Bradyrhizobium sp. WD16: one gene and its partners. The protein of the gene in region 1 interacts with the protein of each later gene in a pairwise test. Links are inferred from orthologs where the notes say so. Each region holds a gene or a part of one and is shown on either strand. Other genes may lie near its edges. The genes, in order: DB459_RS09040, DB459_RS10010 and DB459_RS22155.

Region 1 (9,736 bases):
GCATCATCGTCGTCCTCGTCGAAACTGGCAAACGCGTCCGCGTCGCGGGCGCCGAGCCCGCAGGCAAACAGAAAAGCCACGACGGTCGCGGCCAGCAGCAGGCTGCCCAGCGTCAGGCGGTAGATCAGTCCCGGGGGTCCGAAAATCACCGCGGGGGCCCGCAGCAGCGCGTCACCGACCACGCCGCCAAGGCCGGTCGGCAGCGGCCAGGCCGCCGAGCGCGGGAAGCAGCTGAAGAAACCCGCCGCCAAGGCGGCAGCGATGATCCAGCTGCCGAGCCTCAGCGGTTCGCGGTCGAAGGGGCGATGGGTGATCATGCGCCAGCCCCAGACCGCGATCGGCAACACCAGCATGGTTGCGCCGAGACCGGTAATCTGCATCAGCAGATCGGCGCCGATCGCGCCGGGATACCCCATCAGATTGCGGATCGGACCGGCGGTGGCATGGCTGAGGCTGGGGTCCTGCACCGACCAGGTTGTCAGTGCGGCGCCGATGACGCCGGCGAGGCCGACGAGGCCGAGTCCGGCGAGTTCGCGCAGGCGGCGCGCCAGCATCTCCCGGATCGGGTCCGGAAGCTGGCTGACCAAAGGAATGACACGTTCGATTGCCGCCATGCCCTTCAAACCTCACGTCCGCCGTTGCCGCCGAGCGCGTCCACGATGCGGTGAAGCGCCTCCGCGGTGGTCTCGCTGTCCTGCACCAGAGCGACGCGGATATAGCCCGCGCCCGGATTGCTGCCGTCGCTTTGCCGCCGCGCCAGATAACTGCCGGGAACGACCCGCACGCCGCCTTCGGTAAACAGCCGCACCGTCACCGCCTCATCGCCGCCATGGGCGGAGACGTCGAGCCACAGGCAGAAGCCGCCGGCCGGGCGGCGATAGCCGAAACGCGTGCCGAGGATCTGGTCGGCGAGATCGAACTTGGTGCGGTAGCGTGCACGGTTATCCTCGACATGTGCCTCGTCGTCATAGGCGGCGACGGCGACGTGCTGCAGCGGTACCGGCACCGTCGGCGCGGCGACGTTGCGCAACTCATGCAGTTGGGTGAGGAAACGGCGGTCGCCGGCGACGAAGCCGACACGCATGCCCGGCAGGTTCGAGCGCTTGGACAGCGACTGGAAGACTGCGACATTGGCGAAATCCGCGCCGGCATGTTCGAGCATGCTGCCCGGAGCCTGTCGCGTGTAGATTTCCGAGTAGCATTCATCGCTCAGGACGACGAAGCCATAGCGATCGGCGAGCATCTTCAGCCGGCGGAAATAGTCGGGCGAGGCGACGGCGCCCTGAGGGTTGGCCGGCGAGGCGATGTAGAATGCGGCCGTACGCGCCAGTGTTGCTTCGTCGATGGCGTCGAGATCGGGCAGGAAGCCGGTCTCCGGCGGGGCGGGCAGCAGCACGCGTTCGCAGCCCGCGGCGTCGGCGCCGGCGGCATAGGCCGGGTAGAACGGGTTGGGCAGCAGGATTGCCGGCCGGCCCGGACGCGGACCGGCGAAGCGGGCGGCGGCGATCGCGGCGAAGAATAGGCCCTCGCGGCTGCCCGACAGCACCAGCACTTCGCCGTCCGGATCGAGCGGTCGCGGCAGGTCGAAGCGCCGGCCGATCCAGCCGGCGGCGGCGCGGCGGAACGGCTCGATGCCCCTGGCGATGGGATAGCGGGAGAATTCGGCGGTGTGGCGCGCCAGCACCTCGCCAACGAAGTCCGGCATCGGATGCTGCGGTTCGCCCAGCGACAGATTGATCAGCGGCCGGCGCGGCGTGAGCCCGCTCAGCAGGTCGGCGAGCCGGGCGAAGGGCGAACGCTCGCTGTCTGGGGCGGGTGATATCATCTTGAAAACGCCAGCACTTCTGATCCCGACCGGGCGCGGTCGGACAGTTTGGATCAAATCACCATAGATGCGGCGAGGTTAAGACGCGATTAACCATCGGTCTGCGATAGGGCCAGGGATAGAGACGAGCCGGCCGATGCTCGACACCGGGCCAGCTCAAACGAGCCCGGGCGAGCTCGACCGACCATGCACCCGAGGCGGCGGCAGGCGGATGTCGCAGAATCGCATGGCGAAGACATCCTCGCCGAGCATCTCGAGCTGTCCGGCCTTCACCAGCGCGTGCAGCCGGGCGGCCAGCACCATCTCGTTGGGCGGATGGACGGCTTCCTCCTCGACGCCTTCGAGCAGGCACCCACCGACCACTCTGGCGACCTTGCGCCAGGCGGGCTTGCATTGGGCGAGGAGGCCGGCGTCGAAGGTGGTGATGGGAGCGGATTGCAGTCCTTCCGGGCCGATGATGCGGAACGGCGCATTCTCTGCTCGCAGCTGCGCCCAACGGGTGGTCCAGCAATGGCGCAGTTCGTCCGCCAGCGGCTTCGCTTCTGCGAGCAGTTCCAGCACCCTGAATTCCTCCGGCATCAGGGCAGTCAATCCGAGGGCATGGTAAGGCTTGCGGTCACGAGGTTGCGGCGTCGCCAGCACCTCGGTGAAGTCGACGATCTCGCATGGCCTCTCGCCCGCGCGCCGGAGCCACTCCATGACGCCGGCGACATTGCGTGGCGAGCGGCGGGTCAGCCACAGCACGATCCTGTTCGCGGGATCGAGAGCGGCCGTCCAGAACGCGGTTTCGTCGGCTGGTCTGGCGTACCAGGGATGATAGTGGAAGCGATCCTCCCGGCTCGGCAACGGCTCATCGGGCGTCGGAGGCCAGCCTTCGAAATCGAGCGCCTCGGCAATCCAGTTGATCCGCCGCAGGTAGTCCGGCGGTTCGATGGGGCCGATGCTGAGATCGTCGTCGTGGCAGACAACCGCATCGCTCCGGCCACACGCTTCCAGGGCCTCGGTCAGCGTCTGCGAATCTCCGCGGCAGAAGGCCACGTGCAGGGTGGCGGCGGTCACGGCCGGATTTCCGCCGCATCGGCTGACGGCAATTGCAGCTCGCAGGCGCCCGGTGCAAAGCAGCTCCTGCCTAGCATCTCCAGACGACCATCCTTGACCATGGCCTGCAGCCGGGCGGTCAGCACAAGGAAGTCGGGCGGCCGGACATCGCGTTTTCCGAGATCATCGATGGTCCGGTGGACCAGCATTGCAACTTTCTGGGAGCGATATTTGCAGCCTGCGAGCAAAGACTGATCGAATTCGCTGATCGGCGCCGATTGCAGGCCGTCAGGACCGACGATCCGCAAAGGTGCATTCTCGCTCCGCAACCGCTGCCAGCGCTGGCCCCAGGCCGTGCGGAGTTCGTCGCTCAGCGGCACCGCGCAGTCCAGCAGATCGAAAACCTTGTACCGGTCCAGATCCAGAAGATCGAAGACGTGACGTTTCGTCTTGGCGTAGGGGCTTTGCCTGATGTGGAGCTCTGTGAAATCGATGATTTCGCAAGGGCGCCCGCCGGCGCGCCGTAGCCATTCCATCGCACCGCAGAGGTGCCGCGCCGAGCGCTGCGTCAGCCATAGGACGACGCGGGCATAGGGGGCCAGCGCCATCAGCCAGAAGGCCGTCTCGGCGTCGCGGTCGCCGCTCCAGGGATGCTGGCCGAAGCGCTCCTGGCGACTCTGAAAAGATCTGTCGGAATCTGCGTACCAGCCAGTGAAATCGAAGCTCTGGGCCAGCCAATCGATGCGCCGGTCGTAATCGGGGCTGTCGATCGGACCAAAGCTCAGGTCGTCGTCGAAGCAGGCGATCGCGTTCGTGAGGCCGGCATAATCGAAGACGTCGCGCAGCATCCCCTTGTCTTGACGGTCAAAGACCACATGGAGAGCACCGTCATTGGCCATCAAATCAACTCCGATTGAAAATCATTCGGTCTGCAATCAGAGAGCACTCTATCAACAGCGAGAACAAAAAGGAAACAAAATCCGACCATCAAGATGACCCTGAAAAAGTGAAGGGCCCCAGCTTGCGCTGGGGCCCTTCGACGGAGGGGGCATTGCCGGGTTAGTGCCCCAACCGTTGTTGGGGCGCGCCGCCGCGGTAAGGGCCGGGGCCGGCGCGCGATCCGCTTACATGTTGTAGGCGCGCTCGGTGTGCTCGGTGACGTCGAGGCCTTCGCGCTCCTTCTCGACATTGACTCGCAGGCCGACGATCACATCGACCACCTTGTAGAGGATCGCCGAGACGACACCCGACCACACCAGCGTGGTGAGGACGGCCTTGGCCTGGGCGATCATCTGGGTGGCGAAGTCGTAGTCGCCGATCTTGCCGGCCACGTAGTCCATCACGCCGGTGCCGCCGAGAGCCGGGTTCACCAGGATGCCGGTGCCCAGCGCGCCGACGATGCCGCCGATGCAGTGGACGCCGAAGACGTCGAGGGAGTCGTCATAGCCGAGCGCGTTCTTCACGACGGTGCAGAAGAACAGGCAGACGATGCCGACGACGAGGCCGAGCACCAGGGCGCCCATCGGGCCGGAATAGCCGGCCGCCGGGGTGACCGCGACGAGACCCGCAACCGCGCCGGACAGCGCGCCGAGGAGCGAGGGGTGACCCTTGACGATCCACTCCGCGAACATCCAGGCGAGCGCCGCAGCCGCGGTGGCGAGGAACGAGTTGGTCATCGCCAGGGCGGCACCGCCCGAGGCCTCGAGGTTGGAGCCGGCGTTGAAGCCGAACCAGCCGACCCAGAGCAGCGAAGCGCCGATCATGGTCATGGTGAGCGAGTGCGGGGCCATCAGATCCTTGCCGTAGCCGGTGCGCTTGCCGATCAGCAGGGCGCCGACCAGGCCGGCGATGCCGGCGTTGATGTGCACCACGGTGCCGCCGGCGAAGTCCAGCGCGCCCCACAGGAAGACCTGGCCGGCATCGGCCATGACTTCGTCAAGCTTGGCCTGCGCCGCCGCCTTGGCATCGGGCGCCGCCGCGGCGAGAGCCTTGGCTGCGTCGGTGATGGCGTCCGGACCGGCCCAGTACCAGACCATGTGGGCGATCGGGAAATAGACGATGGTGACCCACAGCGGGATGAACAGCGCCACGGCGGCGAACTTCATGCGCTCGGCGAAGGCGCCGACGATGAGCGCCGGAGTGATCGCCGCAAAGGTCATCTGGAAGCAGAAATAGACGAGCTCCGAGATGTTCGCGCCGGCGGTGAAGGTGGCCGCCATCGAGTCCGGCGTGATGCCGATCATGAAGGCCTTGGAGAGGCCGCCGAGATAGGGCGAGCCACCGGTGAAGGCGAGGCTGTAGCCGTAGACCGCCCACAACACGCAGACGATGCAGACGGTGTAGAACACCTGGGCCAGCACCGAGAGCATGTTCTTGGAGCGAACCAGGCCGCCGTAGAACAGGGCGAGACCCGGGATGGTCATCAGCAGCACCAGCACGGTCGAGGTCATCATCCAGGCGTTGTCGCCCTTGTTGACCGTCGGTTCGGCATGGGCGGCAGTGGCGGCGAGAAGGCCGACAGCGAGCGCAGCAAGTCCCGCTCTTGTGGGACGCTTGAACGTCATATGTTTAACTCCTGATTGAAATGAAAGAGCGTGAGATCACAGCGCGGCGGCGTCGGCCTCGCCGGTGCGGATGCGAACCGCATGGTCGAGGTTGATGACGAAGATCTTGCCGTCGCCGATCTGGCCGGTCTTGGCTGCACCGGTGATGGCTTCGATGGTCTTGTCGACCTGGTCCGAGGCAACAGCGACTTCGAGCTTGATCTTGGGCAGGAAGCTGACGGCGTATTCGGCCCCGCGATAGATTTCGGTATGGCCCTTCTGGCGGCCATAACCCTTCACTTCGGTGACCGTCAGACCGTGAACGCCAATGGCGGTCAGGGCGTCACGGACCTCTTCCAGCTTGAATGGCTTGATAATGGCCATAACAATTTTCATGGGTTCATTTCCCCGCTTGGGCCCGGCCGAGGCTGACCGGGCGGACTCGATTGCTGATGTCGCCGCGCGAAGACACTCCACGGGCACAGCCGCGCCCTTAGAATCAAATGCCGTGCCAACCGGGCGGCACTGCCTAACGGTCTCTGAATGTGGAGTTTTTTGCATTGCAGCGGATGCGCCGGCAGGTGCGCTAAACGGTCGCGCCTAAAACATCATCACGATTGCCCGTTAGACGAGCAAAACAGACAATCGACACAATTTTGCATAGGGAAGAAGCAGGTGCGGCCATTCAACCGCGCCCGGAGCGGGCGAACTGCCCGCGAAAGCGACTCTGTGAGTGCGGAGGGAGGCGTGCGCCTACTGCAGCGCCTCGCCATGCTGGGTGATGTCGAGTCCCTCGAGCTCCTGATCGGCGGAGACCCGAAGCGGCACCAGGGCGTCGATCGCCTTGAGCAGGACGAAGGTCATGCCGCCCGTCCAGGCAAAGGTGACGGCCACCCCGTAGAGCTGGCTCAGCAACAGGCGCGAATTGCCCTCGATCAGGCCGGCGCTGCCGCCGATGGCGGAACTGGCGAAGACGCCGAGCAGCAGGGTGCCGAGCAACCCGCCGATGCCATGGATGCCGAAGACGTCGAGGGAGTCGTCATAATTGAAGCGCTGCTTCAGGCTGGTGCAGGACCAGAAGCAGACGCCGCCGGCGATCACGCCGATGACGATACCGTGCCAGGGCGCAACGAAGCCCGATGCGGGAGTGATGGTGCCGAGGCCAGCCACCGCGCCGGAGATCATGCCGAGCACCGAGGGCTTGCGGCGGGTCAGCCATTCGATCGCAGTCCATGTCAGGGCACCGGCACAGGCGGCGAGATGGGTGGCGAAGATCGCCATCACCGCCCGCGAGCCGGCCTGCAGGGCGGAGCCGCCGTTGAAGCCGAACCAGCCCACCCAGAGCAGGCCGGTGCCGATGATCGCCAGCGTCAGATCGAAGGGCGCGAGGTTCTCCGCGCCGTAACCCCGGCGCCGTCCCATCACCAGAGCGGCGACGAGTCCGGCGGTGCCGGCGCTCAGATGGACCACGAGGCCGCCGGCGAAATCGAGCACGCCGGCTTCGGCGAGGAAGCCACCGCCCCAGATCCAATGGGCGAGCGGAACGTAGACGAGGGTGAACCAGCACACCGAAAAAGCGAGATAGGCGGAGAAGCGAAGGCGGTCGGCCACCGCGCCCGCGACCAGCGCCACCGTGATGACAGCGAAAGTCATCTGGTAAAGTGCGAACAGTGCTTCGGGAATGGTTTTGGCGAGCGGATTGGCGCCGTCGATCTCGAGGCCGGCGAGCAGGCTGCGATCGAGCGAGCCGATCCACGCGCCGTCGCCGACGAAGGCAAGGCTGTAGCCGTAGATCACCCACAAGATGGAGATTAGCGCCACCGCGGCCAGCGACTGCGCCATGGTCGCCAGCACGTTCTTCTTGCGCACCATGCCGGCGTAGAACAGCGCGAGGCCAGGGATCGTCATCATCAGCACCAGCGCGCTCGCGACGATCATCCAGCCGGTGTCAGCGGGGCTGATGGCGTTGGCCGGCGCCACCGGCTGGGCCGCGGCGGGAAGCGCGATGGCGATTGATGCCACGGCGGCGAGAGCAGCGGTGATGGCGCTGCGGCCGGTCGGATTGGTCATGGAATGGTCCCCAGCAGCTGACCGGCAGCCGGCGATTGCGGCCCCGGATCGCCCCCTCGAAAGAGCTTCAGAGCGCGTCGGCGTCGGTTTCGCCGGTGCGGATGCGCAGGGCGTGGTCGAGCGGCGTGACGAAGATCTTGCCGTCGCCGATCTGGCCCGTCCTGGCGCCGGCGGTGATGGCCTCGACAGCCTTGTCGGCGAGCTCGGTCGCGACCGCGATCTCGATACGCAGCTTGGGCAGGAAATTCACGACGTATTCGGCGCCGCGATAGATCTCGGTGTGACCCTTTTGGCGGCCATAACCCTTGACCTCGGTCACCGTCATGCCGTGGACGCCGATCCCGGTCAGCGCCTGACGGACCTCGTCGAGCTTGAATGGCTTGATGATGGCGACAACGAGTTTCATGAACGGCGGCCTTCCTGATTTATCCCTGACTCCCGCGCGACCGCCGCGGCTCAGGGCCATCGCGCGCGCAGGCAGCACCATGCCGCATTTAGCGGCACAGATTTCGGCAAATAAGCAGGTTTGCTGCCTTCGATAAAGGCTGTCCGCAGAATTTTACGGCAGCCTGACGTGGCGTTATGGCGGCGCGGGCGACCTCAGCGCTTCTCGCGCAAGGAGCCTTCCTGGGCCACCGAGGCGACCAGAGTGCCGTCGGGTTTGAAGATCGAGCCGCGGGCGAGGCCACGGCCGTTGCGGGCATTGGGGCTGTCCTGGCTGTAGAGCAGCCATTCGTCGGCCCGGAAGGGGCGGTGAAACCACATGGCGTGGTCGAGGCTCGCGGCCATGACGCGGCCGTCGAACAGGGTGCGGCCGTAGCGCGACATCACCGAATCGAGCAGCGAGAAGTCGGAGGCGTAGGCGAGGGCGCATTGGTGCAGCGCCGGGTCGTCCGGCAGCTTGGCCGCGGTTCGGATCCAGATATTGATGCGGCCGGAGGGGATCTTCTCGCCGAAATAGCGCTGATATTCCACCGGACGAAGTTCGATCGGCCGATCGGATGCATAGTAGCGTTTGATGAATTCCGGCATGCCGTCCATGATCGGTGCCTTCATCAGCTCTTCCGGCGTCAGCTCGTCGGCATGGGGCACCTTCGGCATCTCGTCCTGGTGGTCGAATGCCCCTTCCTCCTCGGCATGGAAGGACACCATCATCGAAAAGATCACCTGGCCGTGCTGGATGGCCGAGACGCGCCGCGTCGCATAGCTCTTGCCGTCGCGCAGCTGCTCCACCTGATAGATGATCGGAATCTGCGGATCGCCCGGCAGGATGAAATAGCAGTGCAGCGAATGCGGCATGCGGCCTTCCACCGTGCGGCAGGAGGCGACCAGCGCCTGCCCGATCACCTGGCCGCCGAACACCCGCTGCCAGCGGGTGCGCGGGCTGCGGCCGCGAAACAGGTTTACCTCGAGCGGTTCGAGATCGAGAATTTCGATCAGGTCAATCAGGCTCTTCGACATCGATCCTCCGGACCTCTCAGGCGCCGGTTCAGGGGCCGTTCCGCTTCGCACGGCGATGCGCTAAAACCCGATCGGCGATTTTGCAACGCGGCAAGTGAGCTGCCGAACCATGTTGCCCAAGTGGTGTTTGCCCAAGCAATGTTGCCCAAATCATGTGCCTAACGCCGGTTGGGGAGCAAGGGCGAGAATTGAAAGTCCCGTCATGACCGCAAGCGAGCCCATTCCTCCGGGAAAAACCAAGGCAATCCCGCGGGGTATTGTCATCGCCGGCGGCGCCTTTGCCGGTCTCGGCCTCGCCCTGGCACTGCGCCAGGGCCTGGGTTCGGAGCTGCCGATTACTGTGGCGGACCCGGCGCTGGCGGTCCGGCCGAGCCGCGATCCGCGGGCCTCGGCCATCGTCGCCGCCTGCCGGCGGCTGTTCGAAATCCTGGGGGTCTGGGGTGAGGTCGCCGACGGCGCACAGCCGATCGTCGACATGGTGGTCACCGACAGCCGTCTCGAAGACGCCATGCGGCCGGTCTTTCTCACCTTCGGCGGCGATGTCGAGCCGGGCGAACCCTTTGCCCATATGGTGGAAAACCGCAGGCTGATCGACGTCCTGGTGGCGCGGGCGGAAGCCGCCGGCGTCGCCTTGAAGGCAACGACGGTGACCGATTTCGCCGCGAGGCCCGAGGCGATCACCGTCTCGCTGGGCGACGGCAGCACCATGGAGGCGAGCCTTCTCGTCGCCGCCGACGGCGCCCGTTCGCGCTTGCGCGAGCGGGCCGGAATCGCCACCCACGGCTGGGACTATGATCAG
Region 2 (10,185 bases), 200 kb from region 1 along the record:
CAGACTGGATCCGTGGCCGGCTCGAAACCTATCGCCGCGAAACCGGGGCGACCATCCTGCTGGCGTCGCACAACATGCTGGAGGTCGAGCGACTGTGCGATCGCGTCATCATCATGAAGCGCGGTCGAATCGAGGACGATGGCAGCCCGGCCGCCATGATGCAGCGCTACAACCGCGACACGCTGGAGGACGTTTTCCTCGATGTCGCGCGCGGGCGAGGGGTTGCAGCATCATGAAGCAGGTGCCCCCGTACACCGGCATCGCCCTGCACCGGATCGGTGCCATGATGTTGCGCCACTGGTATCTTTTGACTTCGTCGTGGCCGCGGCTCCTGGAACTGATCTACTGGCCGGCACTGCAGCTCATCACCTGGGGCTTCTCTCAGGCCTACATCTCGCAGAATGCCGGATTCTTCGCCCGCGCCGGCGGCACCTTCATCGGCGCGGTGATCCTGTGGGACATCCTGTTTCGGGGGCAGCTTGGCTTCTCCATGTCCTTCCTCGAAGAAATGTGGTCGCGGAACCTCGGCAATCTGATGATGAGCCCGCTCAAGGTCAGCGAGCTGGTGCTGTCGCTGATGATCATGAGCGTCGTTCGCCTCGCCATCGGCGTTATTCCGATGACACTGCTGGCGCTCGCCTTCTTCGGCTTCAACCTCTACGGGCTCGGCTTCGCGCTGGTGGCCTTCTTCTGCAACCTGATCTTCACGAGCTGGGCTTTCGGCCTGATCGCTTCCGGCCTTGTGCTGCGCAACGGATTAGGGGCTGAAGGCCTTGCCTGGACGCTGATGTTCGTGCTGTTGCCGATCACCTGTGTCTATTACCCGGTTGCAATCCTGCCGGTCTGGCTGCAGTGGCTCGCCTGGAGTCTGCCGCCCACCTACGTGTTCGAAGGCATGCGAGCCATCCTGTCCGACCATGTCTTCCGTGCGGACCTGATGGTCGAGGCGCTGGCCATCAACGTCGCATTTCTGGCGATTGCGACGGTGGTTTTCCTTGTTCTGTTGCGCAGCGCCCGGATCAACGGTGCCCTGGTGCAGACCGGTGAGTGAACTCTTCGTCTAAGCCCCTGTGGCCGCTGTGATTCCATCATTATATCGGTGATATCCGCCTCCGCTGCGGCGAGGGCTTCAAATTGAGCATTGACGCGGTGCCGCGAAGGCGACACCTTCCGCGGTGCAAAAAAATGCTGAGGGATATCATGCCGATTGGCGAGTTTGGCGGCGCACCTGAGTTTGTGGCCGAGGACAGTTCCGCGCTCACGACGCCGATGTACTGGATGTATGAGCTGGGCCAGGCCTCGCTCAATCCGGCGCGCGCCATGTTCGACGCCACCAAGTTGATGTTTTCTCACCCGCTCAACCCATGGACACACACCCAGGTCGGCAAGTCGGTCGCCGCCGCCTGTCAGGTGTTCGAGCGAACGACGCGCCGTTACGGCAAGCCGGAATGGCGCATCGAAGACACCGAAGTGAACGGCGTGCGCACCCCGGTGGAGGTCCGTACGGTCTGGGAGAAGCCGTTCTGCCGCCTGCTGCATTTCGAGCGCCAGTTCGACCGGCCGCTGCGGCTGGTACAGCCGCGGGTGCTGATCGTCGCCCCGATGTCGGGCCATTACGCCACTCTTCTGCGTGGCACGGTGGAAGGATTCCTGCCCGGTCACGACGTCTACATCACCGATTGGGCCGATGCCCGCATGGTGCCCCTGTCGGCCGGCCGCTTCGACCTCGATGACTATGTGGATTACGTCATCGAGATGCTCCATGCGCTCGGCGGCAACGTCCACGTCGTCGCGGTCTGTCAGCCATCGGTGCCGGTCCTTATGGCCGCCTCGGTGATGGAGGCGCGTCAGGATCCTATGGTGCCGCTGTCGATGACGCTCATGGGTGGCCCCATCGACACCCGCAGCAATCCGACGGCCGTCAACAAACTCGCCGAGCAGCGCGGTATCGAATGGTTCCGCAACCACGTCATCACCAAGGTGCCGCTGCCGCACCCCGGTGTCATGCGCGACGTCTATCCGGGATTCCTGCAGCTGAATGGCTTCATCAGCATGAATCTCGATCGTCATGTCGATGCCCACAAGAACCTGTTCGCCAATCTGGTGAAGGGCGACGGCGATCTCGTCGACAAGCATGTGGAATTTTATGACGAATATCTCGCCGTCATGGATCTCACTGCCGAGTTCTACCTGCAGACCGTCGATCAGGTGTTCGTGCGCCATCTGCTGCCTAAGGGCGAGATGCGCCATCACGGCCGCCTCGTCGAGCCGGCGAAGATCGAGCGCATCGCGCTGATGACCGTGGAGGGCGAGAAGGACGATATCTCCGGTCTCGGTCAGACCGAAGCGACCCACCGCCTTTGCAGTTCAATTCCCATGGATCGGCGCGTGCATTACGTCCAGAAGGGCGTCGGCCATTATGGCGTGTTCAATGGTTCGCGCTTCCGCTCGGAAATCCTGCCACGAATTTCGGATTTCATGGTGTCGTCGGCCCAGCAGCGGCCGGCGAGCATAGACGCCGCTGAGTAGGATAGTACCGAAAATGTAATTCGGACTGCTTTTAGTCCGGATCAGGACCGTTTCGCTCGCGTCATGTAAATCATTGATAAGGAAAGATGATTTTCGTTAACTCATCGGGCGATGGGGTGAATATGAGATCATTCCATCAGCCGGCGCTTGCTTACATGGTCTGAATCTAAAATGCCGTTCCGAGCCCCATCATTTGGGAGCCAAATCGGCCGACAATTCTATATCTTGGGCAAATGATTTGTTTTTCCGCCGCCAAATTCCCTTGGCCAAGGATGTGGCAGACTCAGGGTCAATCGCCTGACCCTGGACCTCTCGACATGGCCTTCCGCGCACTCCTCTATCGCCGCCCAGCCGAGCCGAAGACCATTTTGGTGCATGTCGGCTCGGCGATCTACCCTGTTCGCCTGCGCCGCCATCGTCGAGCGCGGCGCTACACCTTGCGCATTCATCCGGTCGACCGGGAAGCGATCCTCACGATGCCGCCACGTGGCACCGTCGCTGATGCCAAGGACTTCGCCCATCGTCACGGGGCCTGGATCGCGGCGCGCCTCGGCGGCCTCGCCAAGGCAGTGCCCTTCGCCCCGGGCATGACCATACCGCTGCGCGGCGCTCCCCATCGCATTGTTCATCGTGCTGGCGAGCGCGGCACGGTATGGACGGAAGTGAGGGACTCGGGCGAGAGGATTCTCTGTGCCGCCGGCGACGTCGCCCATGTCGACCGCCGTATCCGCGATTTTCTGAAGCGCGAAGCGCGCCGCGATATCGCCAAGGCCGCCCATGACTATGCCGAGAAGCTCGGCGTCAAAATCAAGCGCCTCAGCATCCGCGATCAGTCGAGCCGCTGGGGCTCCTGCACTTCGGCCGGGGTGCTGTCCTTCTCCTGGCGACTGATCCTCGGGCCTGGTCATGTCCTGGACTATCTCGCGGCTCATGAAGTGGCCCATCTCGTCGAGATGAACCATTCTCCCCGTTTCTGGCGCGTCGTCGGGCGGATCTGCCCGCACATGGAGCGGTCCAAGAGCTGGCTCGATAATCACGGTAACGACCTGCACCGCTACGGGGTGAAAAAGTAGGCCGCCCGCATCCTTCGCTCCCGAGGCCATGATCAGCCCGGCCTGCATCGGGGCCCCGAGCCTGCTGCTGCTTGCCACCCCTGGACGTCAGCGTTTTAAAGTTGACGACAGCGCCGGCGTCAGAAGATGTCGGACCGGTTACTCTCGCCCGTTGTGTCAACGCCCACCGAACAATCGGTCGACCAGCCAGCCGTCGAGGCCGGAATCCGCTTCGGGCCTGACTGCAGCCCGGGTGACCGGAGCTCGTGGCGCGCCCGCTGGGGCCGCCGGTGTCGCTCCATTCCCCATGGACACGGCCGCGCGCGGCTCGGCCGGCGCACCTTGATTTCCCCCCAACACCTGGCTGACGCCGTTGGCGACGCCGGCGAACAGCCCGCGATCGGAGGCCGGAAGCGCGGCCACCGGAACATTCTGATGCGCCGCGCGCATGAAGCGGGTCCAGACTTCCACCGGCAAGCCACCGCCTGTCGCCTTGCGTGTCGGGGAATTGTCGTCATTGCCGAGCCAGACGCCGGTGACCAGATTGGCGGTGTAACCGATGAACCAGGCGTCGCGGAAATCCTGGCTGGTGCCGGTCTTGCCGGCGGCCTGCCAGCCGGGGATCTCGGCTTTGCGCGCCGTGCCGCTGAGCAGGGTCTCCTGCATCATGGCGTTCATCTGCGCCACATTGCGCGGATCAATCACCTGGTTCGGCGGGTCGGGGTTGCGTACGTAGAGCAGCTTGTTGCCCTCGGTGGTGCGGATCTTCGCGATCACGTGGGGAGCAACGCCGCGGCCGCCGTTGGCGAAAGGGGCATAGGCGCCGACCAGCTCCAGCAGCGTCACCTCAGACGTGCCGAGCGCGATCGAGGGATTGGGGTCGAGCTTGGAGGCGACGCCGAGACGGTGAGCGGTGCGCACGACGTTCTTGGGTCCGACCTCGAGGCCGAGCCGCACCGAGACCGTATTGAGCGACATGGCCAGTGCCTGGGTCAGGGTGACGGAGCCGAAATACTGGTGGGTGTAATTCTCCGGTTTCCAGCCCTTGAGATCGAGCGGCGCGTCCTGACGCACGGTCTCGGGCGTCAGACCCTGCTCCATGGCGGTGAGGTAGACGAAAGGCTTGAACGCCGAGCCGGGCTGGCGCTTGGCGGTGACTGCGCGATTGAACTGGCTTTCGCTGTAATTGCGGCCGCCGATCAGTGCCCGCACCGCACCGTCCGGCGTCATCGCCACCAGCGCGCCCTGGGAGACGTTGAATTTGACGCTCTTGGCGGCGAGCTCGTCGATCACCGCGGCTTCCGCGATGGACTGCAGTCGGGGATCGATCGTGGTTTCGACCGTGACGTCCTGGTCGATCTGCCCGATCAGATCGTCGAGTTCCTCGCCGATCCAGTCGGCGACGTAGTTGACGGTGCCGGCGCCGACCGGTTTCACCGCATATTCGGGATGGCCGAGATTGGCCTTGGCCTGGGCCTCGGTGATGAAGCCGGCATCGGCCATGGCGGAGAGTACGGTCTGGGCGCGCCGCTCGGCGCCGTCGGGATTGCGGTTGGGCGCAAGGCGCGACGGCGATTTGACGAGGCCGGCGAGCATGGCCGCCTCGGCGATGGTGACATTGCGCGCCGACTTGCCGAAATAGCGCTGCGCCGCCGCCTCAACGCCATAGGCGCCAGAGCCGAAATAGACGCGATTGAGATAGAGTTCGAGGATCTGGGCCTTGGAGTATTTGCGCTCCAGCCAGATCGCGAGCTCGGCTTCCTGCAGCTTGCGCTGCATCGTGCGTTCCTGGGTCAGGAACAGATTCTTGGCGAGCTGCTGGGTCAGGGTCGAACCGCCCTGAGAGACGCCGCGATGAAGCAGGTTGGTGACGGCCGCACGGGCGATGCCCATGGGGTCGATACCGAAATGCGAATAGAAGCGGCGATCCTCGATGGCGATGAACGCCTTCGGCAGGAATGGCGGCAGCTCCTTCAGCGCCACATTGGTGCCGGCCATCTCGCCGCGGCTGGCGAGCACGCTGCCGTCGAGGCCCGTGATCTGGATGGTCGGTGGGCGCTTCGGGATTTCCAGCGACTGGATCGGCGGCAGGTGAGCGCCGACATAGACGACGAGCCCGACTACCGCGATGATGCCCCACAAGCCGAGCACTGCGCCCCAGTAGACCAGCCGGCCAAGCCGCGGCCACGACGGGCGTGAACGTGAAGCATTCCCGCGCTTGCGCGGTTTGCGCTCCCGCGGCGCATCCTGGTCGGACGATGCGCGGCGGCGCCTTGGCTTGTCGTCCTCCGATGTCGGCACGCGATCGTCGGCGCCGAGCCGCAGGTCGCCGAGCGAGGAGCTCGGGCCGAACCTTGGCTCGCGGCGTACGCCGCCTTTTCGCCGTGCTGATTCCATCAACCCCGCCTCTCCGAGCATGACCGTCGCGGAGAACCGAAACCCGGCTGTTCCGGCGCATGCCCGCCCGCCGCATGCTAGCGACGCGCGGTTTAAAGCGGGGTTAAGCAGAAGTTAATGGCTGTTTACGGGCGCGGCGCCGGCGGCAGGCTGCAGCTCTTCACAACTGCGCGCGCTCAGGAAAACCACAGCGCCGCGAGCGCCAGCAGCGCCGGAACCGCCTGCACCAGGATGATCTTCGGCTTTACCGAGTAGCCGCCATAGAGCCCCGCGAGGAGAATGCAGATCAGGAAGAACGCCTTGATCTGGAAACCGGTTGTCGCCTCTGGATGGAGCAGGCCCCAGATCAGGCCGGCAGCAAGAAAACCGTTGTAGAGACCCTGATTGGCGGCCAGCACCTTTCCCGCCTCGGCCTGCTCCTTGGTCTGTCCAAAGGCACGCAGCCCGGCAGGCTTGGTCCAGAGAAACATCTCCAGCACAAGGATGTAGACGTGCTCCAGCGCGACCAGCGCGACGAGAACTACGGCGATCACAACCATAAATCAGTCCCCCCCGTTCGATCCGGCGCCCAGACTAGTGTGGCGTCTCGCAATTGCCTATCCCTTGCGGCAGGCTCCTTAGGCAATTGCGAGACCTAAGCCGGACTAGCTTAGTGTCCCTTGCGTCTGCGACTGACGGTCGGACGCGAATGCCCGGCACAGGGCCAAGCATGATAGTCGATGATTGGGCTGCTTGTCCGCCCTGAAATCAAGCTGCCGGCTGAGCGGCCTCGCCGTTGGCGAGCAGATGCACCAGTGCACGCTTGATCGCGGCCTGGCGGGTCGGCGCAGTGATCTGGGCGCCGAGCAGGTCGGTCACGTAAAACACGTCGCGGGCACGCTCGCCGAAGGTCGCCACGTGGGCCGAGGCGATATTGAGGTTGAGCTTCGAAATGGCCGTGGTGAGTTGATAGAGCAGGCCAGGCCGGTCGAGGCCCGAAACCTCGACCACCGTGTAGCGGTCCGACCACTGATTGTTGAGGGTCACTTCCGGCTCGACGGTGAAGGCGCGGTGCTTCGGCTTGGCAGCCGCGCGCTTCGCCACCACCTCGGGTAGCCGCAGCTTGCCTTCCAACACCTGCTCGATCATCTCGCCGATCCGCGTGGCGCGACGCGCTTCGTCCTCGTCGCGATCGTATTCGCGGGAAATGGCGATGGTGTCGAGGGCCAGCCCGTCAGTGGTGGTATAGATCTGGGCATCGACGATATTGGCTCCGGCCGACGCGCAGGCGCCGGCAATCACCGACAACAGCCAGGGGTGGTCGGGCGCCAGGATCGTGAGCTCGGTGACGCCTCGCGCCTCGTCGAAACCGACATTGACCGCGAGCTTGTGGCCGGCCTGTTCGCTCGTCCGCACGAAGCGGGCGTGACGGATCTTGTGCGCCAGATCGACCTTGAGCCAGTAGGCGGGATAATGCCGCGCCACATAAGCGGAGACTTCGGCCTCCGGCCATTCGGTGAATTGTGAGCGGAATTCCGCCTGGGCTGCAGCGATGCGCTGAGCACGGTTGACCTCGGAAAAGCCGCCGGTCAGCACCGGTTCGGTTTCATAATAAAGGGTGCGTAGCAGCTGCGCTTTCCAGCCGTTCCACACCCCGGGTCCGACGCCGCGGATGTCGGCCGTGGTCAGGATGGTGAGCAGCTTGAGCTGCTCCAACGTCTGCACCACTGCGGCGAAATTCTCGATGGTCTTGCGGTCCGAGAGGTCGCGCGATTGCGCCACCGTCGACATCGTCAGATGCTCGTCGATCAGCCAGGCCACCAGTTCGGTGTCGGCGGGGCTGAGGCCGAACCGCGGACAGAGCCGTCGCGCCACCTTGGCGCCGCCCACCGAATGGTCCTCCGGGCGGCCCTTGGCGATGTCGTGGAGGAACACCGCCACGTAGATCACGACGCGATGCTCCGGCCTGATCTTGCGTATCAGGGCGCTGGACAGGACGAATTCGTCATTGCCGCCGCGCTCGATCTCCTGGAGGATGCCGATGCAGCGGATCAGATGCTCGTCGACCGTGTAGTGATGATACATGTTGAACTGCATCATCGATACGATCTTGCCGAAGGCGCGGATGAAGTGACCGAGCACGCCGGTCTCGTTCATTCTTCGCAGCACGATCTCGGCATCGTTCGAGGTCAGGATCTCGAGAAACAGCTTGTTGGCTTCGGGGTTCTCCCGCAGCTTCTCGTTGATCAGCGGTAGCGAACGCGTCGCCGTTCGCATGGCGTCGGGATGAAAGGCGAGGTTGTTCTTCTGCGCCAGATGGAAGATGCGGATCAGATTGATCGGGGCGCGCTTGAAGACGTCGGGTGAGGCGAGATTGATTCGGTTATTGTCGACGATGAAATCCGGATTGTCGCGCAGCCGGTGCCGCCCGGCGCCGGGCCGCAGCCGCGCGATCACCCGGCTCAGCACCGGTGCAGGCTTCGCCTGCTGGTCCTCCAGTTTGGCACAGAGGATGGCGGTGAGGTTGCCGACCTCTTTGGCGACGAGGAAGTAGTGCTTCATGAAGCGCTCGACATCCTGCATCCCCGGATGAGAGGTGTAGCCGAGGCGCTGCGCGATCTCGCGCTGCATGTCGAAGGACAGCCGCTCCTCCGCACGTCCGGTGAAAAAATGAATGTTGCAGCGGACAGACCACAGGAAATCTTCGCAGCGCCTGAAGGTCCGGTATTCATGGGCGTCGAACACGCCGCGCTTCACCAGTTCCTCTGCGTCGCGCACCTGGTAGACGTATTTCGCCATCCAGAACAGAGTATGCAGGTCGCGTAGGCCGCCCTTGCCGTCCTTGACGTTGGGCTCGACCAGGTAGCGGGACTGGCCGGCGCGGCGATGGCGCTCTTCGCGTTCAGCGAGCTTGGCGGCGACAAATTCCGCCGCGGTGCCCTGCACGATATTCTTGTCGAAGCGCAGCACCAGTTCGTCGTAGAGCGCCCGGTCGCCGGTCAGGAAGCGTGTCTCGAGCAGCGCGGTGCGAATGGTCATGTCGGCGCGCGCCTGACGGATGCTCTCGTCGATGGACCGCGTGGCATGACCGACCTTCAGCCCCATGTCCCAAAGGCAATAGAGGATGGCCTCGGCCACCTGTTCGCCCCAGGCGGTCTGCTTGTAAGGCAGCAGGAACAATAGATCGATGTCGGATTGTGGCGCCATCAAGCCGCGGCCATAGCCGCCGGTGGCGACGACGGACATCCGTTCGGCCTCCGATGGCGTTTCGGAGCGGTAGAGGTAACGCGTCGCCGCATTGAAGAGGAGACGGATCACGGCGTCCTGGATATCGCAAAGCTGCTCGGCGCAGCGCCGGCCGTGACGGTCCTTGAGAAGCTGCGCCTGCACTGTCTCGCGCGCCTGCGCCGTCTCGATCTTCAGGAGCTGGGCGAGGGCAGCGCGGAACGCATCCTCCCGGCCGGCATGGGTCTTGGCGAGGTCTGCGATGGCACCCTCGATCCGCGCCGTGTCGAAGGCGGGCGGCGGGGCAGGTTCGGCGATCACGGCGCTGTCCATGACATCGGGATATCGGACGGAGCTCTCGCTGTCACGCGTTTCGCGGCCGGGCACCGGGCCCCGGGCGGGCGCCTTCACGGCCGGGTGATCCTCGCCCCGCCGGTGCCGGGCGGCGGCTACACCGACCGCGGCGGCGGTGCTACAACCCCCTCCTGGGGCGGCCCGCCGGCCTGCCCGCAGCGATCGAAACAACAGGAGACCGGGATGGATGCCGCCGAGTTGCGCGCCCTGCAGGCGCCGTTCAAGGAGCGCTATCGGGCCGATCCGCAGAGCGCGCGGATCACGTTGCGGGCCAGCGGCAGCCTCGATGAGGACGGCATCGCCTGCCGCCTCGAGACCGGGCGGGCGATGGCGGCGGCGGGATTGCATCCCGGCGCCGGCGGCTCCGGGCTGGAGCTGTGTTCCGGCGACATGCTGCTGGAAGCCCTGGTCGCTTGCGCGGGCGTGACCCTCAAATCGGTTGCGACAGCCATCGAACTACCGTTGCGCTCCGGCGAGGTCAGCGCCGAAGGCGATCTCGATTTCCGCGGGACGCTCGGTGTCGACAAGGAGGCGCCGGTCGGCTTCGCCGAGATCCGGCTGCATTTTGCGGTCGACACCGATGCGCCGCAGGAGAAGCTCGACCAGTTGCTCAAGCTCACCGAGCGCTTCTGCGTCGTCTATCAGACCG
Region 3 (9,879 bases), 2.8 Mb from region 1 along the record:
GCGGCCCTCGCGCGCCGCGCGGCGATGCGCATCGAGGATCGTCTCGAAGTGGAACGCCTGCGGCGTCTGGGCGATTCGCAGCTGCGCGCGATCGGGCGTCGCATCGACATCGCCAATCGTCGTGACGTGCTTGATGGTATCGGTCACCGCAACCACCGGGATCGCGGCGCCGGTCCGGGCCGCTGCGGCGACAGCGCGGGAAATCACCGCAGGCGTGACGAAGGCGCGCGCCGCGTCGTGGATCAGAACAATGTCGGGGGGATCGGCCGCAAGCGCTTCGAGCCCGGCGCGCACGGAGCCCTGGCGGGTGGCGCCGCCGCTCACCGGGGGAAGGTGGCGAAGTCCTCGCACCGCCTCCTCGAAAATCCCGGAATCGTCGGGATTGAGCACGGGCTGGACCAATGCAATTTCCGCATGGTTGCAAAACGGCGCCATGGCCCGGGCAATCACGGTGCGCCCACCGATCGTCCGGTACTGCTTCGGCCCACCCGCACCGGCCCGCAGGCCGCGTCCGGCGGCAACGATGATGACGGCGGCTTTCGGGGCTAGGCTCATGAGATTGCTCGAAATTCTTAAAGAAGGCGGGGCAGGCGAGGGGGCCGTGGACGGGCCCAAGGGCGCTCGACGCAAAGCCCCATAGCACGGCCGACGGGAGATTCCGCACGAATCCGTGACTGTGCGTAAAGCCCACGCAATTTGCTGCAGCGCACTTGAAAGTCGCCGCCAATTGTCTAAACTGTAGGCATGTCGCGCAGATGCATAAAAGATATGCGACAGAGGCCGCAATGACGCGGCGCTTATAGGCAATGAGAAGAGTTTTGGCAGCCACCGCCAGCCCGACGTGCGAATCGTTTGCGAGCACGCCTTTCTCGATCGGCGGAGTCAGCCTCCCCAACAGGGTGCTGCTCGCCCCCATGTCGGGCATCACCGACGCACCGGTGCGCCGGCTCGCCGCGGAATTGGGCGCCGGACTCGTCGTCTCCGAAATGACGGCCAGCGAAGATCTCGCCCAGGGGTTGCGTCGCTCGCGGCTGCGCAGCGAGGCCACCGGGGTCGGTCCCCATGTGGTCCAGCTCGCCGGCTGTGAGTCCCGCTGGATGGCCGAAGGCGCCCGGATTGCCGAAGAGGCCGGCGCCGACATCATCGACATCAATATGGGATGCCCGGCGCGGCACGTGACCGGCGGACAGTCCGGTTCGGCCCTGATGCGCGACCTCGATCACGCCCTCGGACTGATCGAGGCCACGGTGTCCGCCGTTCGCGTGCCGGTGACCCTGAAAATGCGTCTGGGCTGGGACGAGCGCAGTCTCAATGCGCCCGAACTCGCCCGTCGCGCCGAGGCTGCCGGCATCCGCATGATCACCGTGCACGGCCGCACCCGCTGTCAGTTCTACAAGGGCGAGGCGGACTGGTCGGCAGTGCGCCGGGTCCGCGAGGCGACGCGCCTGCCGCTGGTCGTCAATGGCGACATCACCTCGTTCGAACGCGCGCTCGCCGCACTGGAGCTGTCCGGCGCCGATGCGGTGATGATCGGCCGCGGCGCCCAGGGCCAGCCCTGGCTGCCCGGTCAGATTGCACGGCGCCTGCACACCGGCAACGTCGAGGCGGTGCCGCCGCTCGTGACGCAACTCGCGCTGTTGCGACGCCTCTATGACGAAGTGCTGGCCCACTACGGCGTCAGAGTCGGGCTGCGCCACGCCCGCAAGCATCTGGGCTGGGCGCTCGACGTCGCGGCGCGCAGTTGCGCGGCGCCCGCCGAGCGGCTGGCCCACTGGCGCGGCAAGATCCTGACCGCCGAGGACAGCGGCTTCGTGCACCGCGCTCTCGATGCCGCGTTCGATGATTTCGCATGGAGATCCGCCGCATGACCATGGCTGCAGAAAACCGCGTCGCGCTGAACAGCGACAGCGAGGCGATCCTCAACGCGCTGCCCAACCCGGTGATGCTCGTCGGGCCGGACGGCAAGATCGTCGAAGCCAATATGGCTGTCGAATCCTTCTTCGAGACTTCGATCCAGCTGCTGCAGCGCCAGTCGCTGAAGGATCTCGTGCCGTTCGGCAGTCCGCTCCTGGCGCTGATCGACCAGGTCCGCCAGAACAACGCCGCGGTCAACGAATACAAGGTTGATCTCGGCACCCCGCGGATGGGCGGCGTGCGGCAGGTCGACCTGCATGTGGCGCCGGTGACCGAGCGGCCGGGCCATATCGTGGTGATGCTGCAGGAGCGCACCATCGCCGACAAGATGGACCGCCAGCTGACCCACCGCAGCGCAGCGCGCTCGGTGATCGCGCTCGCCGCGATGCTGGCCCACGAGATCAAGAATCCGCTGTCGGGAATTCGCGGCGCAGCGCAGCTGCTCGAGCAGGCGGCATCGCCCGAGGACCGCACCTTGACGCGGCTGATCTGCGACGAGGCGGACCGCATCGTCACCCTGGTCGATCGCATGGAAGTGTTCGGCGACGAGCGGCCGGTGCCGCGCGGCCCGGTGAACATCCATTCGGTTCTCGATCACGTCAAACGCCTGGCCCAGTCCGGCTTCGCCCGCGAGATCAAGTTCGTCGAGGACTACGATCCGTCGCTGCCGCCGGTGCTCGCCAACCAGGACCAGCTCATCCAGGTCTTCCTCAACCTCGTCAAGAACGCAGCTGAAGCCGTGGCGGACCTCGGCAGCGACGCGGAGATCCAGCTCACCACCGCGTTCCGGCCCGGCGTGCGGCTGTCGGTGCCCGGCAAGAAATCGCGGGTGTCGCTGCCGCTGGAATTCTGCGTCAAGGACAACGGTCCCGGCGTGCCCGAAGACCTGATGCCCAACCTGTTCGATCCCTTCGTCACCACCAAGCCGACCGGCAGCGGCCTCGGGCTGGCGCTGGTCGCCAAGATCGTCGGCGATCACGGCGGGATCATCGAATGCGAGTCGGTGCCGCGGCGGACGATCTTCCGCGTGCTGCTGCCCATGTACAACGAAGCCAATATCCAGGCTCACAACAACAACGGCAATGGCGGATCGGGACCGTCGGCGTCGTCCAACCATCGTGCAGGATGAGATTCGAAGATGGCTACAGGTAGCATTCTGGTCGCAGACGACGACACCGCCATTCGGACGGTGCTCAATCAGGCCCTGTCCCGTGCGGGCTATGAGGTGCGGCTCACGGGTAATGCCGCGACGCTGTGGCGCTGGGTCAGCCAGGGCGAAGGCGATCTCGTCATCACCGACGTGGTGATGCCGGACGAAAACGCCTTCGACCTGCTGCCGCGGATCAAGAAGATGCGGCCGAACCTGCCGGTCATCGTCATGAGCGCGCAGAACACCTTCATGACGGCGATCCGCGCCTCCGAGCGCGGCGCCTATGAATATCTGCCCAAGCCGTTCGACCTGAAGGAGCTGATCGCCATCGTCGGCCGTGCGCTCGCCGAGCCCAAGGAGCGGGCGGCCCACCACGCCGACGAGAACGAATTCGATTCGATCCCGCTGGTCGGCCGCTCGCCGGCGATGCAGGAGATCTACCGGGTGCTGGCGCGCCTGATGCAGACCGACCTCACGGTGATGATCTCCGGCGAATCCGGCACCGGCAAGGAACTGGTGGCGCGCGCGCTGCACGACTACGGCAAGCGCCGCAACGGTCCCTTCGTCGCGGTCAACATGGCGGCGATTCCGCGCGACCTCATCGAGTCCGAACTGTTCGGCCACGAGCGCGGCGCCTTCACCGGCGCCAATACGAGGGCGACCGGCCGTTTCGAGCAGGCCGAAGGCGGCACGCTGTTCCTCGACGAGATCGGCGACATGCCGATGGAGGCGCAGACCCGACTGTTGCGGGTGCTGCAGCAGGGCGAATACACCACGGTCGGCGGCCGCACGCCGATCAAGACCGACGTGCGCATCGTCGCGGCCAGCAACAAGGACCTGCGCATCCTGATCCAGCAGGGCCTGTTCCGCGAAGACCTGTTCTTCCGCCTCAACGTCGTGCCGCTGCGGCTGCCGCCGCTGCGCGAACGCATCGAGGACTTGCCGGACCTCGTTCGTCACTTCTTCGCGCTTGCCGAGAAGGACGGACTGCCGCCCAAGAAGCTCGATGCCCAGGCGCTGGAGCGGCTCAAGCAGCACCGATGGCCCGGCAACGTCCGCGAACTCGAAAATCTCGCGCGCCGGCTGGCGGCGCTCTATCCCCAGGATGTCATCACCGGCTCGGTGATCGAAGGCGAACTGGCACCGCCGACGGTGACTTCGGGCAGCAGTTCGCCCCAGACGGTGGACAATCTCGGCGGCGCGGTGGAGACCTATCTCTCGACCCATTTCGCCGGCTTCCCCAACGGCATGCCGCCGCCGGGGCTCTATCACCGCATCCTGCGCGAGATCGAGGTGCCGCTGCTCACCGCCGCCCTGGCGGTGACGCGGGGCAACCAGATCCGGGCCGCCGACCTCCTCGGGCTCAACCGCAACACCCTGCGCAAGAAGATCAGGGACCTCGATATCCAGGTCTTCCGCACCGGCGGCTGAGAGACGAAGGATCCCGGGAAAAAATCCCGGGATAAATCGGACAAAAGCCGGGCGGGGCCTTTTCTGGCCCGCCGCGCCGTGGAATTGTCGCAATTCGGCAACACATTGTTGTAGCTTTGCATCAGTTGAGCCTGTTCCGACGCTCCGACTGAACTTTCCCCAGCGCCTCGGCGACCGTCTTTTGGAATGACTACGGCAGAAACGTCGGCAGCCACCTTCGATCACTCGTTTGGAGAGCCGCGTGGCTGGTCGCTGCGCCGGCTGCTGGTGCCGTTGGCCGTCGGCCTCGCCCTGCTGTCGGCCTTCCTGACCTTCGTGGTCCTCACCGAACTGACCCCGATCCGGGCCACCGACCGCGTCGTCACCACCTTCCTGGCCATCAACACCGGCACCATCCTGATGCTGGTCGCGATCATCGTCCGGGAAATCTGGAAGGTGATCCAGGCCCGCCGGCGCGGCCGCGCCGCCGCCCGGCTGCATGTCCAGATCGTCGCGCTGTTCTCGTTCATCGCCGTGCTGCCGGCCGTGCTGGTGTCGATCGTCGCCAACGTCACCATCGACCGCGGCCTCGACCGCCTGTTCTCGGTCCGTACCCGGGCGGTCATCGAGAATTCGCTGATCGTCGCCAACGCCTATCTGCACGAACACGGTCAGCTTATCCGCGGCGACATCATCGGCATGGCCAGCGACATCGCGCGGGCGCGGCCGCTGTTCGATCAGGACCGGGCCTCGTTCCGCGAACTTCTCACCTCGGACGCGGCGGCGCGCAACCTGCCGGGCGCCATGCTGATCGACAAGGACCGCAACGTGCTGGAGACGGCCCAGACCGGCATCGTCCAGAACTTCACCACGCCGGCCCCGGAATTCCTGCAGAACGTCGGCGACGACGAGCCGCAGATCGCGGTGTTCGTCGAGGGCAATTACGTCGCGGCGGTGATCCGTCTGCGCGCCTTCACCGACACCTTCCTCTATGTGGCGCGCCTGCTCGATCCGCGGGTGGTGGCCCAGTTGCGCCAGACCCAGGAGAGCGTCGCGATCTATTCGGCGCTCGAGGCCAAGCGCCTCGGCATCCAGGTGGCCTTCGCCCTGATGTTCACGGTGATTGCGCTGACGGTGCTGATGTCCGCGGTGCTGATCGGACTGAATTTCGCCAACTGGCTGGTTGCACCGATCCGGCGGCTGATGGGCGCCGCGAGCCTGGTCTCGACCGGCGACCTGCACGTCCAGGTGCCGGTCAACCGGTCCGAAGGCGATCTCGCCCGGCTCGGCGAGACCTTCAACAAGATGACCCAGGAGCTGCGCACCCAGCGCGACGAACTGGTCGGCGCCAGCGAGGTGATCGACAGCCGTCGGCGCTTCATCGAGGCGGTGCTGTCCTCGGCGAGCGCCGGCATCATCGGTATCGACGCGGCCGACAAGATCGGCATCCTCAACCGCTCGGCGGAGAAGCTGATCGGCCATTCCGAATCGGAGACGCTCGGCCGGCCGCTGTCGGAAATCATTCCCGAACTCAACGAGCTGATGGCCACGGCGCGCGAAGGCGCGCAGCGCATGGTGCAGGGCGAGATCACCGTTACCCGCAACGACCGCGAGCGGAACCTGTCGGTGCGGATCAGCGCCGAGCACAACAGCGCCTCGCGCGACAGCTACATCATCACCCTCGACGACATCACTGAACTCGTGACCGCCCAGCGCACCTCGGCCTGGGGCGACGTCGCCCGCCGCATCGCCCACGAGATCAAGAATCCGCTGACCCCGATCCAGCTCTCGGCCGAGCGTATCCGGCGCAAGTTCGGCAAGGTGATCATCGAGGACAAGCCGATCTTCGAGCAGTGCACCGACACCATCGTCCGGCAGGTCGACGACATCCGCCGCATGGTCGACGAATTCTCGCGCTTCGCCCGCATGCCGAAGCCGGTGATGGAGCCGGAGGATGTCGCCGATACGGTGCGCCAGGTGGTGTTCCTGATGCGGGTCGGCCATCCGGACATCGAGATCGAGGCGGAGATCAAGGAAGACCCGATGCCGGCGCGGTTCGACCGCCGGCTGATCTCCCAGGGATTGCAGAACATCATCAAGAATGCCGCCGAGGCGATCGGCGCGGTGCCGCCGGACGTGCTCGGCCGCGGCCGCATCGACGTCATCGCCGGCCGCGACGGCGACGACGTCGTCATCGACGTTGTCGACAACGGAATCGGCCTACCCAAAGAAAGTCGTTCGCGACTGCTGGAGCCGTATGTCACGACGCGCGAGAAGGGAACGGGCCTTGGTCTTGCCATCGTCGGGCGCGTATTGGAGGACCACGGCGGGCGCATCGAACTCAACGATGCGTCGAATCTGCGTCCCGGCGCCAGAGGCGCCTGGATGCGACTGCGGTTTGCAGCTTCGGGACATGCCGCCGGCACCGCGTCCGCCGAAGCAAAAGCCGAATCGGCTTTGGAACAGAAGCAGGCATGACCCATGGCCAATGAAATTCTGATTGTCGACGACGAGGCGGACATCCGCGATCTCGTCGCCGGTATCCTCGAGGACGAGGGCTTCGTGACGCGCACGGCGCGCGACAGCGACCAGGCGCTGCAGGAGATCGCCAACCGGCGGCCGGGCCTGGTGTTTCTCGACATCTGGCTGCAGGGCAGCAAGCTCGACGGCCTGCAGCTGCTCGAGCAGATCAAGCGCGACCACCCCGAACTGCCGGTGGTGATGATCTCCGGCCACGGCAACATCGAGACTGCGGTGGCCGCCATCAAGCGCGGCGCCTACGACTTCATCGAGAAACCGTTCAAGGCGGACCGGCTGATCCTGGTGGCGACGCGGGCGCTGGAGAATTCACGTCTCAAGCGTGAGGTCCGCGAACTCAAGCAGCTCGCGCCGGTGTCGTCGACGCTGATCGGTCATTCGCCCTGCGTCAATCAGCTGCGCCAGAGCATCGAGCGCGCCGCCAAGGCCAACAGCCGCATCATGATCGTCGGCCCCGCGGGCGCCGGCAAGGAGCTCGCGGCGCGAACCATGCATACGATGTCGGCCCGCGCCGAAGGGCCGTTCGTCGTCATCAACGCCGCCGCGATCACGCCGGATCGCATGGAGGCCGAGCTGTTCGGCATCGAGAATACCGAGGAGGGCAGGCGCAAGTCGGGGGCGCTCGAAGACGCCCATGGCGGCACGCTGTTCATCGACGAAGTCGCCGACATGCCGCGCGAGACCCAGAGCAAGATCCTGCGGGTCCTCGTCGACCAGACCTTCCAGCGGGTCGGCGGCACCAGCAAGGTCAGCGTCGATGTCCGCATCGTCTCGTCGACCGCGCGCAACCTCGAGACCGAGATCGCCGAAGGCCGTTTCCGCGAGGATCTCTACCACCGCCTGTCGGTGGTGCCGATCCGGGTGCCGCCGCTGTCCGAGCGGCGCGAGGACATTCCGGAGCTGATTACCTACTTCATGGATCAGATCTCGACCGCCACCGGTCTGCCCAAGCGCCAGATCGGCGAGGATGCGATGGCCGTGCTGCAGTCCCATGTCTGGCCCGGCAACATCCGCCAGCTCCGCAACAACGTGGAACGGGTGATGATCCTCGCCGGCGGCGACGCCGAGGCGGCGATTTCCGCCGACATGCTGCCGCAGGACGTCGGCTCCATGGTTCCGGCCATGCCGACCTCGAACAACGGCGAGCACATCATGGGGCTGCCGTTGCGCGAGGCCCGCGAGGTGTTCGAGCGCGACTATCTGATCGCCCAGATCAGCCGGTTCTCGGGCAACATCTCGCGCACCGCGGAATTCGTCGGCATGGAGCGCTCGGCGCTGCATCGCAAGCTCAAGGCGCTCGGCGTCGGCTGAGCGTCAGAACCACCGCGCCGGGTTGGGGCCGGGGGATCGATTCGGCTTTACGGCCAATTGCCCCTTTTCTGGGCACAATTTAGTGGGCAAATCTGTATTGCTGCGGCCAAGCGGCAACGAGCAGCCTTGCTTAACCGGAAGCGGTGCTTTCTAATCGCATGTCGTACCCGAAAGGGACTCGGATGCGGCGGACCCGGCCAAGCGCTCCGAGGGGGAGGGCTGCGGGCGGACAACGAAGAACCAACAATCGCTGCGAGACAAGAAAATGGCGGCCGACCGCGCACAAAACCTTCAGGATACTTTTCTCAACCACGTCCGCAAGACCAAGACACCGCTGACGATTTTCCTCGTGAACGGGGTAAAACTTCAGGGAATCGTGACCTGGTTCGACAACTTCTGCTTGTTGTTGCGTCGCGACGGCCATTCGCAACTCGTGTACAAGCACGCTATTTCCACCATCATGCCCGGCGCCCCGATCCAGTTGTTCGAGGGCGGCGAGGATGCAGCATCTTGAGAATGACCTGATTGGAACCCCGGCGTCACGACGGGGCCGATCGACCAGGATCGGCAAGGGGTAATCCGACAGGGCGGGTGATTGTCATCGGCCCTTATCTGCGTGCTCGACGCGGCGAAGCGGAGGCTTCCGCGTCGGTGCTGGCGCGCGCCGTCGCTGCCCGTCTCGACGAGGCCGTCGGCCTTGCCCGCGCCATCGATCTCACGGTCACGGAAGCGGTGCTGGCGCCGATCGGACAGATCCGGCCGGCGACCTATCTCGGCAAGGGCAAGGTCGAGGAAATCGTCGGGCTGGTGCGCGCCCACGAGGCCGATCTCGTGGTGATGGACTGCGCGCTGTCACCGATCCAGCAGCGCAATCTCGAAAAGGAATGGAACACCAAGGTGCTCGACCGCACCGGCCTGATCCTCGAGATTTTCGGCCGCCGCGCCAAGACCAGGGAGGGCTCGCTCCAGGTCGAGCTGGCACATCTCAATTACCAGCGCAGCCGCCTGGTGCGTTCATGGACCCATCTGGAGCGCCAGCGCGGCGGCTTCGGCTTCATGGGCGGTCCCGGCGAGACCCAGATCGAGGCCGACCGCCGCATGATCGGCGAACGCATCACCCGCCTGGAAAACGATCTGAAGAAGGTTCAGGCGACGCGCCGGCTGCACCGTGCGGGCCGCAAGCGCGTGCCCTATCGCGTGGTCGCGCTGGTCGGCTACACCAATGCCGGAAAATCGACACTCTTCAATCGCCTGACCCGCTCGGAGGTCCAGGCGGCGGACATGCTGTTCGCCACCCTAGATCCGACGCTGCGCGCCCTGCAGCTGCCCCACGGCGGCAAGGCCATGCTGTCGGACACCGTCGGCTTCATCTCCGACCTGCCGACCATGCTGGTGGCGGCGTTCCGCGCCACCCTCGAGGAGGTGGTCGAGGCCGACGTCATCCTCCATGTGCGCGACATTTCCCACGAGGACGCCGAGGCCCAGCAGCGCGACGTCGACGACATCCTGCAGCAGCTCGGCATCGACCCCAATGCCGGCGAGCGCATCATCGAGGT

What was found.
Region 2: the proteins of DB459_RS09040 (region 1) and DB459_RS10010 interact in binary tests that used the Escherichia coli proteins (3 or more experiments, as listed by UniProt). The link is inferred for Bradyrhizobium sp. WD16 from one-to-one orthologs.
Region 3: the proteins of DB459_RS09040 (region 1) and DB459_RS22155 interact in binary tests that used the Escherichia coli proteins (3 or more experiments, as listed by UniProt). The link is inferred for Bradyrhizobium sp. WD16 from one-to-one orthologs.

Annotation. Positions count from the first base shown.
Region 1 is NZ_CP028908.1:1,950,415-1,960,150, forward strand. What follows is about bases 4,134-6,989. They hold DB459_RS09040 (P-II family nitrogen regulator), read right to left. Parts: upstream 5,803-6,989; coding sequence 5,464-5,802; downstream 4,134-5,463. Other genes in these bases: DB459_RS09035 (ammonium transporter), read right to left, coding at 4,134-5,427; DB459_RS09045 (ammonium transporter), read right to left, coding at 6,160-6,989. Outside these bases: DB459_RS09015 (DNA translocase FtsK 4TM domain-containing protein), read right to left, coding at 1-614; DB459_RS09020 (aminotransferase class I/II-fold pyridoxal phosphate-dependent enzyme), read right to left, coding at 620-1,825; DB459_RS09025 (DUF3658 domain-containing protein), read right to left, coding at 1,982-2,884; DB459_RS09030 (DUF3658 domain-containing protein), read right to left, coding at 2,881-3,762; more of DB459_RS09035, read right to left, coding at 3,988-4,133; more of DB459_RS09045, read right to left, coding at 6,990-7,476; DB459_RS09050 (P-II family nitrogen regulator), read right to left, coding at 7,544-7,882; tesB (acyl-CoA thioesterase II), read right to left, coding at 8,077-8,937; DB459_RS09060 (ubiquinone biosynthesis hydroxylase), read left to right, coding at 9,140-9,736. UniProt on the Escherichia coli protein: Involved in the regulation of nitrogen metabolism. Regulates the activity of its targets by protein-protein interaction in response to the nitrogen status of the cell.
Region 2 is NZ_CP028908.1:2,150,689-2,160,873, forward strand. What follows is about bases 6,526-9,830. They hold DB459_RS10010 ([protein-PII] uridylyltransferase), read right to left. Parts: upstream 9,516-9,830; coding sequence 6,726-9,515; downstream 6,526-6,725. Other genes in these bases: DB459_RS10015 (OsmC family protein), read left to right, coding at 9,720-9,830. Outside these bases: DB459_RS09980 (ABC transporter ATP-binding protein), read left to right, coding at 1-236; DB459_RS09985 (ABC transporter permease), read left to right, coding at 233-1,051; DB459_RS09990 (polyhydroxyalkanoate depolymerase), read left to right, coding at 1,201-2,529; DB459_RS09995 (M48 family metallopeptidase), read left to right, coding at 2,763-3,602; DB459_RS10000 (transglycosylase domain-containing protein), read right to left, coding at 3,759-5,978; DB459_RS10005 (DUF1304 domain-containing protein), read right to left, coding at 6,155-6,517; more of DB459_RS10015, read left to right, coding at 9,831-10,185.
Region 3 is NZ_CP028908.1:4,779,824-4,789,702, reverse strand. The notes cover bases 955-3,953. They hold DB459_RS22155 (nitrogen regulation protein NR(II)), read left to right. Parts: upstream 955-1,864; coding sequence 1,865-3,043; downstream 3,044-3,953. Other genes in these bases: ntrC (nitrogen regulation protein NR(I)), read left to right, coding at 3,053-3,953; dusB (tRNA dihydrouridine synthase DusB), read left to right, coding at 955-1,868. Outside these bases: DB459_RS22165 (bifunctional 2-C-methyl-D-erythritol 4-phosphate cytidylyltransferase/2-C-methyl-D-erythritol 2,4-cyclodiphosphate synthase), read right to left, coding at 1-555; more of dusB, read left to right, coding at 807-954; more of ntrC, read left to right, coding at 3,954-4,495; DB459_RS22145 (PAS domain-containing sensor histidine kinase), read left to right, coding at 4,682-6,952; DB459_RS22140 (sigma-54 dependent transcriptional regulator), read left to right, coding at 6,956-8,323; RNA chaperone Hfq, read left to right, coding at 8,589-8,837; GTPase HflX, read left to right, coding at 8,849-9,879.